DNA from 4 places in the Providencia sp. 6390 genome. Region 3 is predicted to be linked to each of the others. Evidence: predicted binding sites of a transcription regulator. Region 3 holds the regulator's gene; each other region holds the start of a gene.

Region 1 (4,127 bases), on a different contig from region 3:
TCAGCTTTGATGATTTTGCAAAGGTTGATCTGCGCATCGCGTTGATCAAACAAGCTGATTTTGTTGAGGGTTCTGACAAATTGCTAAAACTGCAATTAGATATTGGTGGTGAAACTCGCCAAGTTTTCTCAGGTATTCGTAGCGCCTATCCAGATCCAAAAGCACTTGAAGGCCGCTTAACGGTGATGGTCGCAAACTTGGCTCCTCGCAAAATGCGTTTTGGTATGTCAGAAGGCATGGTGATGGCTGCGGGCCCTGGCGGAAAAGATATTTTCTTGCTTAGCCCAGACAGCGGTGCTCAACCGGGTATGCAAGTAAAATAAAATAGCCCATCCAATAAAAGCTATTTATAAATCGACCAGCGGGGATCATAGATCACCCGCTTGAGCAGAGGATCTTTGGTCCTCTGCTTTTTTTTCATTCTTTTAACTGTGATCTCTAGCACAATAATAAAGTTAATTGTATGATGAATGCACTTAGCGTAATAGGACGAGTCTCATGTCATTAAAACATGTGCTGATAACCGGATGGCAGTATTTACGCGCTTTTGCGATCCTTTACCTCTGCCTGATCATTGGGAACCTGTTATCAACACTTCTGCCATTTTCTGTTCCCGGTAGTATCATTGGTATGCTCATACTGTTTGTACTACTTGCTCTACAAATTGTGCCAGCACATTGGGCACAACCCGGCTGTTCGATACTATTAAAAAATATGACGTTATTATTCGTCCCTATTGGTATCGGCATTATGAATTATTATAGCCAATTGAGTGAGCAGTTGGTTCCGATCCTCGTTGCCTGCTTTATCAGTACGTTAGTTGTGATGGTAGTGGTTGCTTTCAGTTCAAACTACATCCACAAAGAACGCCAAATCGTCGGAGTCAAACCCGATGAGGTTCCCCTTCCTCCTGAAGAGCCAACCAATATACCAACTGATAATCAGCAAGATAAAGGGGATGATAAATGTTAGAGCATATTTGGTGGTCACTACCATTGACCATTGCTGTTTTTTATCTAGCACGTTTTTTGTCGGTAAAATTAAAACTACCACTATTAAATCCATTGTTAGTGGCGATCGCGATTATTGTGCCATTACTGATTTTTACTAACACGCCTTATGAACACTACTTTGCAGGCAGTAAAATTCTAAATGATCTGCTACAACCTGCCGTTGTCGCGCTCGCCTTTCCTCTCTACGAGCAAATGCATCAAATTCGTGCACAATGGAAATCGCTATTTAGTATCTGTTTAGCAGGTAGCTTAGTTGCCATGTTTACAGGTACATCGATAGCTCTTTGGCTGGGTGCAACACCCGATATTGCAGCCTCTATCCTACCTAAATCAGTCACCACCCCCATTGCCATGGCGGTTGCTGATTCGATTGGTGGTGTTCCCGCAATTAGTGCTGCCTGTGTGATTTTTGTTGGCATGTTGGGTGCAATGTTTGGCCATTCATTGTTTGATGCTTTACGTATCCGAACTCACGCTTCAAGGGGTTTAGCAATGGGTACTGCATCTCACGCATTGGGTACAGCCCGTTGTGCAGAAGTCAACTACATCGAAGGTGCATATAGTTCATTAGCATTAATGACCTGCGGGATTATTACCTCTTTGCTCGCCCCGTTTATCTTCCCTGTCATACTTCATCTTTTCGGCTAGACTCAATATGATGAGGAGAGGCTTATCACCTCTCCTAAATTTGTTGGCGGAGCGGGATAAAACTTGAGATACATCTCTCAATTACATAACTTGTTTCATTTATTTCATAAAAAAAGAGACATTAATCACACATGAGGTGGTAATTTATTACATATACTCTAAACACTCGAGATGCAGCTAAGCGAGAAATCGCGAACAGTGTAGATACTTAGCTTCAATACAAAGCGCTACAATTGAGTATAGAGAAATGTCAGTAAGTCACTAGGAGAGCAACTCATGCATTCAAGATTTAAGTCCGCTTGGTCTCAACTTCCCGAAAAGTTACAAGCTGCGCTCAGACCCATTATTGATATACCTGATTTCCAAGCAATGCTGAGTGCCGAACAAGTTAATCAAATCAAAACTGATTGTGGTTATAGTGACAGCGAGCTAGCATTTTTACTATTACCCTTTGCCGCAGCCTATGCGGTCACGCCAATTTCACACTTTAACGTAGGCGCAATCGCCCGTGGTGTGAGTGGTAATCTCTACTTTGGCGCTAATATGGAATTCAGCGGCGTGGCAATTGCTCAAACCATCCATGCTGAGCAATGTGCTGTAACTCATGCATGGTTGAAAGGCGAAAAACAGTTGGCTTCGATCACGGTAAACTATACGCCATGCGGTCACTGCCGACAGTTTATGAATGAGTTACGTGGCGGAGGCAAAATTGAAGTCCACCTTCCAGAACGCCAGCCAGCAACATTACATGATTATCTGCCTGATTCATTTGGTCCATCCGATTTAGAGATCACCACATTGCTGATGGATACGGTAGATCATGGCTATAGCACCGCAAGCCGTAGCCGTTTATTGTGCGCTGCGATCGAGGCTGCGAACCAATCACATGCACCTTATAGCCAATCCCACTCAGGTATCGCACTACAGTTGAAAGATGGCTCCTTATTTACTGGCCGTTATGCTGAAAACGCAGCTTTCAACCCAAGTCTGCCACCATTACAAGCCGCATTGATTATGATTAATCTAGCAGGTAAAGATATGCATTCTATCGAGCAAGCGGTATTAGTTGAAAAGCAAGATGCGATTGTAAAACAATGGTGTATTACTGAAAATACCTTGCAAGCACTTGGTTGCCAGCAAAAAGAAGTGACCTATTTAGATTAATTTGTTAAACATTTAATTGCCGCCCAATAATGGCGGCAATTTTTATTAAAATAATTGAGTATGAAGAAAAGAAACGTTTGATTTAGCGAAACTCAACTCTTCGTAAGGTAAGAGCTGCGGATTAAGCACACTCGTGCAAATATCAAATATTGATATTTGTTCAGCTAGTTGGCTGTCAATCTCACTTTTCGTCTCTATATTGCCTTCTTTTATAGATATTTTTTCAAATTCAGTAATATCGAATTCCAACGTTGAAGAGCAACTATCAAAACTCATATTTTTCAGCACACTATTGGACTCTGAACTATTCTTATCCTCTGAGATAACTCCATTTATTTTAATTAATAAATCTTCCATTTTAGGATGACTAAAAAATGACTGTAATCGTTGAGCACCGATAGAGCCTGAATCTATTTCGGATTTAATATCGATAATCCGTTGAAAGAAATATTGCGCGGATATTTTTTCTTCTGTTGTCCCCGTTTCAACGACACCAAGCATGGTTTCAATGAGTTCTATACTAAGGGAGGTTTCTTTCTCAACATCACCCATAACATCCAAGCTCTTCTGCCAAAAAGATTCTCGCTGTTCTTCAGGAAGTACAGAGAATACATTGTTAAACAGCCATGAATCAGCAGATAATTGATGACGACTAAATACATTCTGATGAATTTGTATTGCCTCTTGATGATTAATATTAATGTCAATCACCTCCTTGCCTGCCGCAGTAAATCGTTTTTCTAGCCATAAAAGATATTGCTCTGCCAAATCATAATAAATATTTTCATAATCCCTAAAAATCAATCCTAAATTATTCTCTTTTGCAGCGCTCGCTAAATAATTAGCGGTAAAAGAACCAAGAGTTGCATTTCTGTTCAGAAATCTTTTGGCATAAACAGCATAGCGTTCACCTTTAGTAATCAAATAGTCATATATTTGCTCAATATTTTTATATTCTTTCAAATTACTATAGAGTTCTTCCCATTGTTGATAGGTTAATTCAACATTATTACTGTTAATTTTAGTACTCATAATTATCTTCACATACCAGTTATTAATAAACTATTAACATTCATTCCGTTGGCTTATATACGTCTAAAAAATTAAAAATATAAACTTATTCATTATAGAAAAAAGGTTAAACATTATTAGGCTATGCAAAATAAAAACTTAGTGCAATATATAGTAAACTATAAAACTAAATAACCAGTTCTCGAAGATTATTTTTAGTCGTCTCAACTTAACGATGAGGTTCATAATAGCTTCCTACCGCATGGCAGCTAATCCCCTTAGTTGTAGAGC
Region 2 (4,127 bases), on a different contig from region 3:
CAAGTAATACGACATCATAAGGTTGCCCACTCAGCGCAGCTTCAACTGTAGCACCACTATCAACCCAATCAACGGCATAGCAGGCATCCTTTAAATAACCCTCAATGGCTGCCGCAATCATGCGGTCATCTTCCACCAATAAAATTCGCATAATCACTCCATGACACTACATCAAAATAGACCGAATAGCACATAGAGTAATCAATAATCAGCAAAGAGCGTAGCTATTTCATTTAAGGAAGAGTGTATTCAGGAATTAGCCGACTTTAAAACCCGGTTTCCCTTGCTGCGCTATCCATTCTTTCACCTCTTGAACAATCCCTTCAGGGGTATCCGGTCTGTTTTTATTTGGGTAATAAATTAAGTCCGAACCAGATGGATGTTCACTAAGTCTTTCAAACTCAAAAATATTTTCAACATTTTCCTCTTCTGTTGTGTTTTCCACATTAAATAGCTTCTTAACAAAGATAAGAAATTCAGCCTCAGTATAATCAGAAATATTATTTTTCTCGTTCATTCTACTTACCTTTATGGATATTAATATGCCGTTTCGGTGTTACTATTCTCATATTGTCAATATCGTAAACTCCACCGCCTTCACTAATAGGAGTCTCATGATGAATTTCATACTTAACTCTCTTTCCTGAATGTCCACTTTCAGGAGTTCCAGGCGCTTTTCCTCGGTTTATATTTCTTTTATTTCTATTATTAAACTGTTTTTTTAGCTTTAGAGGTAATAAAAGAAATAAATTAGAGTTGATCATTAGGCGGCAAAAATGATTTTTACGCCTTCTGGCATAGAAAATCACTGAAAGAGATTATTTGGAAATAGAATGAAACAGAAAAAAGCCCAAAATCTTGTCATTTAAGCTTTTGTATTATAGGAAAAAAGAGGCATCGCGAGTAATCAGTATAACTTACCTCTTATCGAGAGAAAGAGGCAAGTTATTGGAATTAATCTTGATTTTGCGGTTTCAATGTTGCCAACATCTCACCTTGAAACATAGACTTGAGCTCCTGCTTACTTTTCATGGTGATTTGCCCATCCGTACCAATTGTCATATGTTCTGGTGAATGGTTATTTCTCGATTGCCATAACATCACCATTTGGAGGCTGTGCTCTTTTTGCTCAGGTGATAATGCTACGCCATCAGGCCACTTGCCGAGTTCCACAGCGGTAACCAAACGCTGATAAATTTCGGGGGTCATCACAGAGAGCAATTGTTCTAATTGCTCAGGTTCTAACTCAACGCTCACGTTGTTACTCCTTCAATTGATGCAGCTAGCAAAAACTGGCCAAGCTGAATCGATATTGCTCTTATTATTTTAAAATGTCAGCTAACTTCAGCACCCTATCCGCGGGTCTTTTCGCCAGTTTGCTCATCGATAAAGCTTAATGATGCTGAATTAATGCAGTAACGCTGTCCTGTCGGCTGCGGACCATCTGGAAAAACATGTCCTAAATGAGCATTACAATTTTGGCAACGTACTTCTATTCGATGCATACCATGAGAAAAGTCTTCGATATATTTAATGGCATCTTCACTAACAGGTTGATAAAAGCTAGGCCAGCCACATCCTGCATCAAATTTTGTTTCTGACTGAAATAAGGGTGCACCACAACATAAGCATTCATATACACCATCTTTACGGTTATGCAATAAAGTTCCCGTAAAAGGCCGTTCAGTGCCAGCTTGTTGAGTGACATATTGCTGAATATCATTTAGCTCCGATAGATCAATCGGTTGCTTGTCTTTATCTGTCATAGAAAATCCAAATACTGAAAGATTGAAGGTACTAAGCTAATAATACACCAATTTAACGCAACAAAAAATTAACAACGAAATCAGTAAATCTATTCTAAACTAATTAACATGGTGCTTTGTATTTTGATTTGTGACCGATTTCACATATATCACTGATGGCAGGTTTCATTATGCCGCACAATCCCGATAATACGTGCGGATGTATTTGCCTCTAAAGTGGCTGACAAGTAAGCAATTAGTGCGACTAGTTTTGATTTTTTTCAATAATTGACACGATTCCGCTTGACGGCTGGCAAGGTTTTGGTAACTTTAACTACAACTTAATTCACGAATAAATAGCTGGTGGAAATACTATGACTATCAAAGTAGGTATTAATGGTTTTGGTCGTATTGGCCGTATCGTTTTCCGTGCTGCACAAGAGCGTTCTGATATTGAAATCGTTGCGATCAACGATCTACTCGATGCAGACTATATGGCTTACATGCTGAAATATGACTCTACTCACGGTCGTTTCAACGGTACTGTTGAAGTTAAAGATGGTCACCTAGTTGTAAATGGCAAAAAAATTCGCGTTACTGCAGAGAAAGATCCTGCAAACCTGAAGTGGAACGAAGTTGGTGTTGACGTTGTTGCTGAAGCAACGGGTATCTTCTTAACTGATGAGACTGCACGTAAACACATCCAAGCAGGCGCGAAAAAAGTTGTTCTGACTGGTCCTTCTAAAGACGACACGCCAATGTTCGTTATGGGTGTTAACCATAAGAGCTATGCAGGTCAAGAAATCGTTTCAAACGCTTCTTGTACAACTAACTGCCTGGCACCTCTGGCTAAAGTTATCAATGACAAATTCGGTATCGTTGAAGGTCTGATGACAACCGTTCACGCGACAACCGCAACTCAAAAAACCGTTGATGGTCCTTCTCACAAAGACTGGCGTGGTGGTCGTGGTGCTGCTCAAAACATCATCCCATCTTCAACTGGTGCTGCTAAAGCTGTAGGTAAAGTTATTCCTGAGCTGAATGGCAAACTGACTGGTATGTCTTTCCGTGTTCCTACTCCAAACGTTTCAGTTGTTGACTTAACTGTTCGTATGGAAAAACCAGCAACTTACGCTCAAATCTGTGACGCTATCAAAGAAGCTGCTGCAGGCGAGTTGAAAGGTGTTCTGGGCTACACTGAAGATGACGTTGTATCAACTGATTTCAACGGCGAAAAACTGACTTCAGTATTTGATGCTAAAGCAGGTATCGCACTGAACGACAACTTTGTAAAACTGGTTTCTTGGTATGACAACGAAACAGGTTATTCAAACAAAGTTCTTGACCTGATCGCTCACATCTCTAAATAAGAGCTGTTAACGTATTTAGGTAAGTTAGAGCCGCCAATTTGGCGGCTCTTTTGTTTATTTTTCTCTTAAAAATTATCATTATGCAGTTATGCATCATGACTGTCCCTACAACTTCTGCTAACCTACTTGTATCCACTGTTCTATTATTACAGGCCAATAATTATGCATGATAAACTCTTTGCTCTACCGGTTATTAAGCAACTTTCAGCCTACATCAGTCAACGCCAGCTAGATGAACTCCCACTAATCATTGTTTCTCACCCTAAAGTACGTGGTGCTGTTAGCATTCAAGGAGCACAGTTGATTGATTGGCAGCCTCATGGGCAAAAACCTTGCCTTTGGCTTAGCAGTGAAAGCGCCTTTAAAACAGGTACAGCAATTCGTGGCGGCATTCCAATTTGTTGGCCTTGGTTTGGTCCTGTAGCTAGCCCTAGTCATGGTTTTGCGCGTATTTTGCCATGGCAATTCACAGCGCATAATGAACATGAAGATGGCGTGATCCTTACTTTCACCCTCACTGATACCGAATATACGCGCAAACTTTGGCCGCATGAATTTACACTGATATTACGCATGAAGCTTGGCGAAACTTGTGAAATTGAATTAGAAAGCTATGGTGATTTTGAAACAACCGCAGCAATGCACACTTATCTTAATATTGGTGACATACAGAAAACCACGGTCTATGGCTTAGGCGGGCACTACTTCGATAAGGTTGCTGATCGTGAAGTTTATGAGGACAAACCACTAAAAATTAATACTCAGACTGACCGAATCTATTCAGAGCCTGAAGAGTATAGCCTGATCCGTGATGATAGCTGGTCACGAACTATTGAAATCCACCACTATCATAATTCAGATGTCGTATGCTGGAATCCGTGGGCAGAATTGTCATGCAGTATGCAAGATATGCCAAATAATGGTTATAAGCAGATGGTGTGCGTTGAAACAGCTCGCATAAATAAACCCATGAAGAGCGAAAATCAAAGCCCTGCTCGCCTCTCACTTGTGA
Region 3 (4,127 bases):
TTTTATCAACGCTATTTACTTAATGGATTAAAGCGTAATGCTACCCGTAAGCTGGTTCGCTACCCCGGCTCATTACCCCTTAATTTATTACAGCTAAAACAATTAAAACGGATCCGTGAATTTGACGATGTGATCACGGCAAGGATACACGGTTTCGAAGATGCAACCGACTATTATCAAAAGTGTAGCGCTCTTCCTCGGTTACCACGAATTACTAAGCCAACACTGATTATTCACGCAAAAGATGATCCGTTTATGGCACCTGAAGTTGTTCCTGATTTGGCTCATTTACCCGCCAATATTGAATATCAGATGACAGAACATGGAGGGCACGTCGGTTTTGTTGGTGGTACATTGAGAAAGCCAGAAATGTGGTTAGAGAAACGCATTCCGCAGTGGTTAACTTCTTATTTGGACAATACAAAATCATGATTATCCCTTGGAAAGATTTAGATCCTGAAACATTGGAAAACCTAATCGAATCCTATGTGCTACGTGAAGGAACCGATTATGGGGAACACGAAAAGTCGTTACAGCAAAAAGTTGACGATGTAAAACGACAATTAGCATCGGGAGAAATTGTGCTAGTCTGGTCAGAGTTACATGAATCTGTTAATTTTATGCCTAACAGTCAGTTTCGCCCGTAACCCCGTTTCGCTCATGGCTTGGCTTAGCATGGACGCAAGCGCAACACAGGGAGTCCATGATGTCCAAAAAGCATCCAATCATAGCAATTACAGGGTCTAGTGGTGCTGGAACCACCTCGACTAGCCAAGCGTTTCGTAAAATATTCCATCAATTAAATATCCAACCAGCCACCTTAGAAGGTGATAGCTTTCATCGCTATACTCGACCTGAAATGGATATGGCAATCCGTAAAGCAAGGGAGCAGGGTCGCCACATCAGCTATTTCGGCCCTGAAGCGAATGATTTTTCCTTGTTAGAACAGACACTATTAGAATATAGCCAACAAGGTAGTGGGAAATCGCGTAAATACCTCCATACCTACGATGAGGCTGTTCCCTATGGTTTACAGCCGGGAACCTTTACCCCATGGGAACCTTTGCCACCTAATAGCGATATCTTATTCTATGAAGGGTTGCATGGTGGTGTGGTCACGCCTGAAAACAATGTTGCTCGCCATGTCGATTTATTGGTTGGTGTGGTGCCCATCGTCAACTTGGAATGGATCCAAAAACTCATCCGAGATACGACAGAGCGAGGGCATTCACGAGAAGCCGTGATGGATTCTGTCGTGCGCTCAATGGGTGATTATATTAATTACATTACCCCACAATTCTCACGTACCCATATTAATTTCCAACGCGTACCTACTGTTGATACTTCAAACCCATTCTCAGCTAAAGCCATACCATCACAAGATGAAAGTTTTATTGTCATCCGGTTTAGGGGGCTTGAGCAAATTGATTTCCCTTATTTACTTTCTATGTTAAGCGGCTCATTTATTTCAGCAATGAATACTATTGTGGTGCCGGGAGGGAAATTAGGGTTAGCAATGGAATTAATCATGACCCCAATTGTTGAGAAGTTAATTAAACAAAAGAACGACTAATTATTGATAGAAAATGCTTATTTTAAATAAGCATTTTCTATTAAAAAAATAATACATTTAATAAAAAATTATTGAGTTTTAATTTCAAAACTGTGAGTGACTTTCACCGCTTTTTCTAACATCAAAGATACAGAACAATATTTCTCAGCAGAAAGCTGAACTGCACGTTCAACCACTTTTTCCGTTAAGTCAGTTCCTGTGACAATAAAATGCAGATTAATGTGAGTAAAATAACGAGGTGCTTCATCGCGACGTTGCGAGGTTAATTTAACTTCACAGCCGCTCACATTATTACGGCCTTTTTGTAAAATAGATACCACATCAACCGAGCTGCATCCACCTACCGCCATTAATACCATTTCCATTGGACTAGGTGCTTTATCGCCTGAATTACCATCCATCATTATCTGATGACCTGATGCTGACTCACCTAAAAAAGAAAGACCTTCAACCCATTTAACTCTCGCTTCCATTATTGTATTCCCTCTGAAAAAGTTTGTACAAACGATAACATTGTTACATAAATGCTTTCAATCAAGTAGCCACTTTAAGCAGCTGAAGCGATAAAGCCGAGACTTTCTAAGTTTATTATGTTACAAACAAATTATCACCTGATAGGGGTAAGATCAAAACTCAGGGTTTCAATTGATTATATTATAATGTTGGTATTAACTTTCATTATGGTTAATATGCTAAGATAGTGACTTTAAAAACCAGCTGTTTGGTCATGGTTGACCAGATGGTTGGATTAACATACAGAGGATAACGCTAATGGTTCTCGGCAAGCCACAAACAGACCCTACTCTTGAATGGTTTTTGTCACACTGCCATATTCATAAGTATCCATCCAAGAGCACGCTGATCCATCAGGGTGAAAAAGCAGAGACTCTTTACTATATCGTTAAAGGTTCAGTGGCTGTTTTAATCAAAGATGAAGAAGGCAAAGAAATGATCCTCTCCTATTTGAATCAGGGAGACTTCATTGGTGAACTAGGGTTATTTGAAGAAGGGCAAGAACGTTCTGCCTGGGTAAGAGCAAAAAGTGCCTGCGAAGTCGCTGAAATTTCTTACAAAAAATTCCGTCAGCTTATTCAGGTTAACCCTGATATTCTTATGCGCCTTTCAGCGCAAATGGCAAGCCGCCTACAAACTACATCTGAAAAAGTGGGTAACCTCGCTTTCCTTGATGTGACTGGCCGTATTGCCCAAACACTACTTAATTTAGCAAAACAACCTGATGCAATGACGCATCCGGATGGCATGCAAATCAAAATTACACGCCAAGAAATCGGCCAAATTGTTGGTTGTTCGCGTGAAACGGTTGGCCGTATCTTGAAGATGCTAGAAGATCAAAACCTGATCTCAGCACACGGTAAAACTATCGTCGTATACGGTACTCGCTAGTTTAACATCTCGGCCTAGCCTGTTGCTGGGTCACGTAGTGAATGGCTTGGTGTCTCAGATATCAAGCCATTTTTCTATTTGGCTAAGCTTATATTATTTACCACACTGAACAAAAACAGGCAGAAAACCCAACCAAAAATATAATTTAAGTTTTAACTAATATCGTTCTTTTATATTCTTTTTCATCATAATAAAACAAAATTCCTAATAATTTTCCAATAATTATTAGAGATTTAATCAATGAAAGAACTAAGTCCAATCAATAACTCGTATATTAATAAAACCATGGGTTATCATAATCAGATGCTATCTAATAGCCCTTTACAACAAAGTACAAAGAATGAATCTTGTCATATAAAGCAGAGCAAAGAAGAAGCTCGACAGCGTTTCTTTGCATATATGTCTCAAATCAGTTCAACTCAAGTAGCATCGCCATTCACAACAAAATTCGGCAACAATGCATTTAATCAGCCTCAAACTCAACTATCAGGTAAAATGGCAGCTCCACTTAAGGATAATACGCAATCTAAGTCAACCTCTTCACGTTCAAAATTCACTATAGCTGATACAGTAGATCGTATAACTCAGTTACAAAATCGACTCAAGCCATCACAAAATTCCAACGCGACCCCCTCAAATAGCCAATTACTAAACGCTTCTTTTAAACCTTCTCCCATTAAATTGGTAGAAAAAGGTATTGAAAGTGCAGCATTAACTCATCAACCCGCTTTGCAAGATACATTTATTAGTACACGATATATTGGAACACTAAAATCCAGCAATCCCAATAAGTTAACAATACAAGAAGAAAAAGCACCTATAAAAAAATATAAAGGAGATATCCTTTTTCATAATAACTTAGCTTCTGTTGATGATAGCTATGAAAAAACATTCAACACACCACTACCAACAATACCAGAGAAACCCTATAAAGAGCTGATGGCGGAAGAATTAGCGCCTATTACTAGCAAATTAAAAATTGCAACCGCACCTGAATCTAAAAAATATTATCAGCTAACATTTTTAGATGAATAATTTCTAAATTATCAAAAAACCTCAAAGAGGATTATCCTCTCTGAGGTAAATAACTATTCTAATTGGTAATTTTTAGTTAATGACGCTGATAGAAATAGTGTCAAGCCACATAAAG
Region 4 (4,127 bases), on a different contig from region 3:
GGCTTGCTGTTTGTTCTGATCAGATGTGTTGTATAACAATGAAAATTTAAGAGGATTGGATTTGTTATATCCTGCTTCAGCGAGAAGTTCTTTAGCGCGTTGGTAGCGTTTTTCATCGCTCCATTCTGCCCACTCAGGTGGTGAAAAATCCCCATTATTGATAAACGTTGGTGTAAAGCCATAAGCAACAATTTGCCCTTGTCCCATGATTTTATCTGCGATGGTTTTTCTATCTAACCCAAGTTTAACCGCTTCACGTACCCTTGGATCCGTAAACGGTGGCCTACTGTTATTAATTTCATAATAAAAAGTGCATAAATAAGGGCGAACATATAATTCATTAGGCCGCTCAGTTTGCATTTTTTTATAAATAATAGGCGGGATAGCAGAGTTACTAATATTAATTTCACCGCTACGATAGCGATTAACATCACTGACTTCGGATGAAATAGCCAAAAACGTCGCTTCATCAATTTTAGTATTTTGATTATTCCAATACTGAGAATTACGCTTTAAAACAATTCGCTCATTAACAACCCATTTATCTAATAAATACGCACCGTTACCAATAAAATGACCAGGTTGAGTCCACTTATCACCATACTTCTCAATCACTTTTTTATTGACAGGTTTCATTGGTGTATGACTGAGCATGTCAATAAAATAAGGAACTGGATGGCTCAACGTGACCTGTAGATGCTGATCATCAAGAGCTTTTACACCAAGTGTTTCAATTGGTTTTTCACCCTTTAAAATTTCTGATGCGTTTTCAATATAAGCGCTTTGTAAGTAGCTGGTATAAGGCGAGCCTGTTTTGGGGTCCGCTAAACGTTGCCAACTGTACACAAAATCTTGAGCTGTAACAGGGGTTCCATCACTCCATTTTGCATCATTACGGAGCGTGAATACCCATGTCGTATAGTTGTCATTTGACCAACTTTCAGCGACCGCCGGAGTCACTTTCCCATCAGCGTCCGTATAGACCAGCCCTTCAAGCAAATTCATAATAATGCTCGATTCAGGAGATCCTTCTACTTTGTGAGGATCCAATGAAGCGACCTCTGAGCCATTATTAATTGTAATAACCTGCTTGGCTCCCGATGAAACTGGTGCGGTGTAAGCCTGCATTGCAATAAAAAAAATAGGCAGTGAACACAAACTCTTTTTAAAAAAATTCATTATCACCCTCGACATTTATTGGCGTTGTTACAACAAGATCCAACATCCGACTTATTATTTTACATTGCGGTAGGTACCTAATTTAGAACCCTACCTTCCTCTTTTAAGATTAGTTTTGATAATTCAAAATCAGGGCTAACAACATGTTACAACCTATTAACATCGCATACAGGCTTTAAACTTTAAATTCATCGCTAGCCCCACTAGCAAAGGCTCATGACCTATCAAGTAGTCGATTTGTCTGTTATTAGCCAGTTAGATTACCTAGTGCTTGTTTAAACATATCATTAACATTGGGTAAATTAAATAGCGTAAAAATTTACTCAGCTCACATTTCCTTACTTTTTATGCCTTCTTTGACAAAAAATGCGACATATTATTATAACTATCCTCGATCATTAGCAGTACAAAATAACAGCATATTAATATGCTGCATGTATTTTATTCGTGACTATCATCGAATAAAACTATATTGCTAGTTTATTGATTTATCTTACAAGAAAAGAAATAGACTGATATTTTTTAAATGGAGAGGTTTTAATCAAGATATTAATACTAATGCGAGGTAAATCTAATTAATCATCACCTAAATGATGATTAATTAGATAAATTCAATCTTAATATGATGTGAAAAGTTATAACAGGCCAGGAAATATCGCTTTAACCCCTGTGACAATAAACTCAATTCCCAAGGACATTAAAAGCAACCCCATTATACGTGTAACGACGTTAATTCCTGTTTGCCCTAAGTAGCGAACAAGTAAAGATGCCGAACGGAACAATAACCAACAGCAAAATGCAAACACAATACTGGTTAACGCTAGACCGATGAAATTTTGCCAACCATTCCAACGTGATGACCACACAATACAAGAACTGATAGCCCCAGGGCCTGCCATCAACGGCAATGCCAATGGTACAACACCGATACTATCACGCACCGCCGTCTCTGTTTTTTCTTGTTTATTTTGTTTATCTTCACCGATTTTTCCGCTGATCATGGACATTGCAATCGTCACAATCAGTATTCCACCTGCAATACGGAAAGAATCTATGGAAATCCCAAATAATTGGAGAATTGAGTCACCTATCAACAATGATGTACATAAAATGATAGCGACTGAAGTATTTGCTATTGTATTTGTTTTATTACGCCCTGCACTACTTTGATAATTAGTCATGCTGATAAACACAGGCAGGATCCCGACTGGGTTGACTAGCGCAAATAAACCAATAAAAAACTTTATATAGCCTGATAAATCCAATAATCCTGAGCCCACACATTCACACCTTAATCAAAAATCTCACCAGGGAAAGAAAATGCATACTCTCCATCCTTCAAATCACAACTTAGCATAGATGAATGACAACGATCCCCACTCACATTAACCACCATATTTTCATGTTTCTAGCATTCATATACTAATTGCTTAGCTGTGCCTTAAATTATGTAGGGCATGAACGTTAGAGTTTATCATTAAATAAAGGAAATACATTGCACTAGACCCTATTTTACCCATTAAATCTCCTCGTTTGTCTAAACATTACGCAAAAATATTTTTATCTAAACGATGAGTAAAATAATTCAGTTCTACACCGACTCTATGAAAACAGAGGCTATCGCGAAAACAGACTGCTGAAAGGAGTCAGCTTTGATATTTTGTGATTTAGATCACATCAATATACCCAAATAATGTTAATCTATTCTTAACTGATAGAGGTAGTTGATTTAAGGAAAGTAAGCTTTTCACATTGATTTAAAAGCTTTTTAAGCCAATTAGCGGATAAACAGAATAAAGTAATAAATTTGACCTATAATTATTTACTAAATTTTGTCATGTTGTTTTGGAAGCACTGCTCATTGGCTTAAAAAGTTTAACATTTATCAGGAGTAATTCTATGTCAGTAACTAATGTTACCGAACTCAATGACCTCGTTGCTCGTGTCAAAAAAGCTCAGCGTGAATTCGCTAACTTCTCACAGGAGCAAGTGGACCGTATTTTCCGCGCAGCCGCACTTGCCGCAGCAGATGCTCGTATCCCCCTAGCCAAGCTTGCTGTTGAAGAATCTGGCATGGGTATTGTGGAAGATAAAGTGATTAAAAACCACTTTGCTTCAGAATATATCTACAACGCCTATAAAGATGAAAAAACCTGCGGTGTGCTTTCTGAAGACCCAACATTTGGCACAATTACTATCGCAGAGCCTATTGGTATTATCTGCGGTATTGTTCCAACAACTAACCCAACTTCAACCGCTATTTTTAAATCACTAATTAGTCTAAAAACGCGTAATGCAATTATTTTTTCTCCGCACCCTCGTGCTAAAAATGCCACCAACAAAGCCGCTGAAATTGTCCTAAAAGCTGCGATTGAAGCGGGTGCGCCAAAAGACATTATTGGTTGGATTGATGCACCTTCAGTTGAATTATCAAATGCACTTATGCACCACGATGATATTAACTTAATTTTAGCAACTGGTGGCCCAGGCATGGTAAAAGCAGCCTACAGTTCAGGTAAACCTGCTATTGGTGTTGGTGCTGGTAACACCCCTGTTGTCATTGATGAAACAGCAGACATTAAACGCGCAGTTGCTTCTATTTTAATGTCAAAAACATTCGATAACGGCGTAATCTGTGCTTCAGAGCAATCAGTCGTTGTTGTAGATGAAATTTATAATCAAGTTCGCGAACGTTTTTCTAGCCATGGTGGTTATATTCTACAAGGTAAAGAGTTAAAAGCAGTTCAAGACGTTATTTTGAAAAATGGTAATCTTAATGCCGCTATTGTTGGTCAACCGGCACATAAAATTGCTGAAATGGCAGGTATTTCTGTACCTGAAACCACTAAGATCCTGATCGGTGAAGTCAAAGTCATTGATGACTCAGAGCCATTTGCTCATGAAAAACTGTCACCGTTGCTTGCTATGTACCGTGCTAAGAATTTTGA

The links. The regulator CRP, encoded in region 3, controls carbon source genes, mostly activating them, when cyclic AMP is high. The targets are predictions, from matches to a motif close to ATGTGANNNNNNTCACAT.
Region 1: a site for CRP is predicted at 1,775-1,792, ahead of cdd (cytidine deaminase). Genes of this name have one in related genera too.
Region 2: a site for CRP is predicted at 1,895-1,912, ahead of msrB (peptide-methionine (R)-S-oxide reductase MsrB). Genes of this name have one in related genera too.
Region 4: a site for CRP is predicted at 2,840-2,857, ahead of adhE (bifunctional acetaldehyde-CoA/alcohol dehydrogenase). Genes of this name have one in related genera too.

Annotation. Positions count from the first base shown of each region.
Region 1 is NZ_JBYVYL010000002.1:299,199-303,325, forward strand. It holds gene metG (methionine--tRNA ligase) at 1-323, shown strand, start outside; gene AC3Z9T_RS06565 (CidA/LrgA family protein) at 499-972, shown strand; gene AC3Z9T_RS06570 (CidB/LrgB family autolysis modulator) at 966-1,661, shown strand; gene cdd (cytidine deaminase) at 1,938-2,825, shown strand; gene AC3Z9T_RS06580 (PDZ domain-containing protein) at 2,871-3,857, opposite strand.
Region 2 is NZ_JBYVYL010000001.1:713,663-717,789, reverse strand. It holds gene AC3Z9T_RS03530 (response regulator transcription factor) at 1-151, opposite strand, end outside; gene AC3Z9T_RS03525 (bacteriocin immunity protein) at 257-517, opposite strand; gene AC3Z9T_RS03520 (HNH endonuclease signature motif containing protein) at 519-764, opposite strand; gene AC3Z9T_RS03515 (YeaC family protein) at 955-1,257, opposite strand; gene msrB (peptide-methionine (R)-S-oxide reductase MsrB) at 1,353-1,766, opposite strand; gene gapA (glyceraldehyde-3-phosphate dehydrogenase) at 2,120-3,115, shown strand; gene AC3Z9T_RS03500 (D-hexose-6-phosphate mutarotase) at 3,278-4,127, shown strand, end outside.
Region 3 is NZ_JBYVYL010000010.1:186,863-190,989, reverse strand. It holds gene AC3Z9T_RS18860 (hydrolase) at 1-432, shown strand, start outside; gene AC3Z9T_RS18855 (YheU family protein) at 429-647, shown strand; gene AC3Z9T_RS18850 (phosphoribulokinase) at 707-1,573, shown strand; gene AC3Z9T_RS18845 (OsmC family protein) at 1,642-2,046, opposite strand; gene crp (cAMP-activated global transcriptional regulator CRP) at 2,345-2,977, shown strand; gene AC3Z9T_RS18835 (hypothetical protein) at 3,218-4,012, shown strand; gene AC3Z9T_RS18830 (MFS transporter) at 4,066-4,127, opposite strand, start outside.
Region 4 is NZ_JBYVYL010000001.1:743,047-747,173, reverse strand. It holds gene AC3Z9T_RS03640 (ABC transporter substrate-binding protein) at 1-1,128, opposite strand, end outside; gene AC3Z9T_RS03635 (YchE family NAAT transporter) at 1,815-2,459, opposite strand; gene adhE (bifunctional acetaldehyde-CoA/alcohol dehydrogenase) at 3,079-4,127, shown strand, end outside.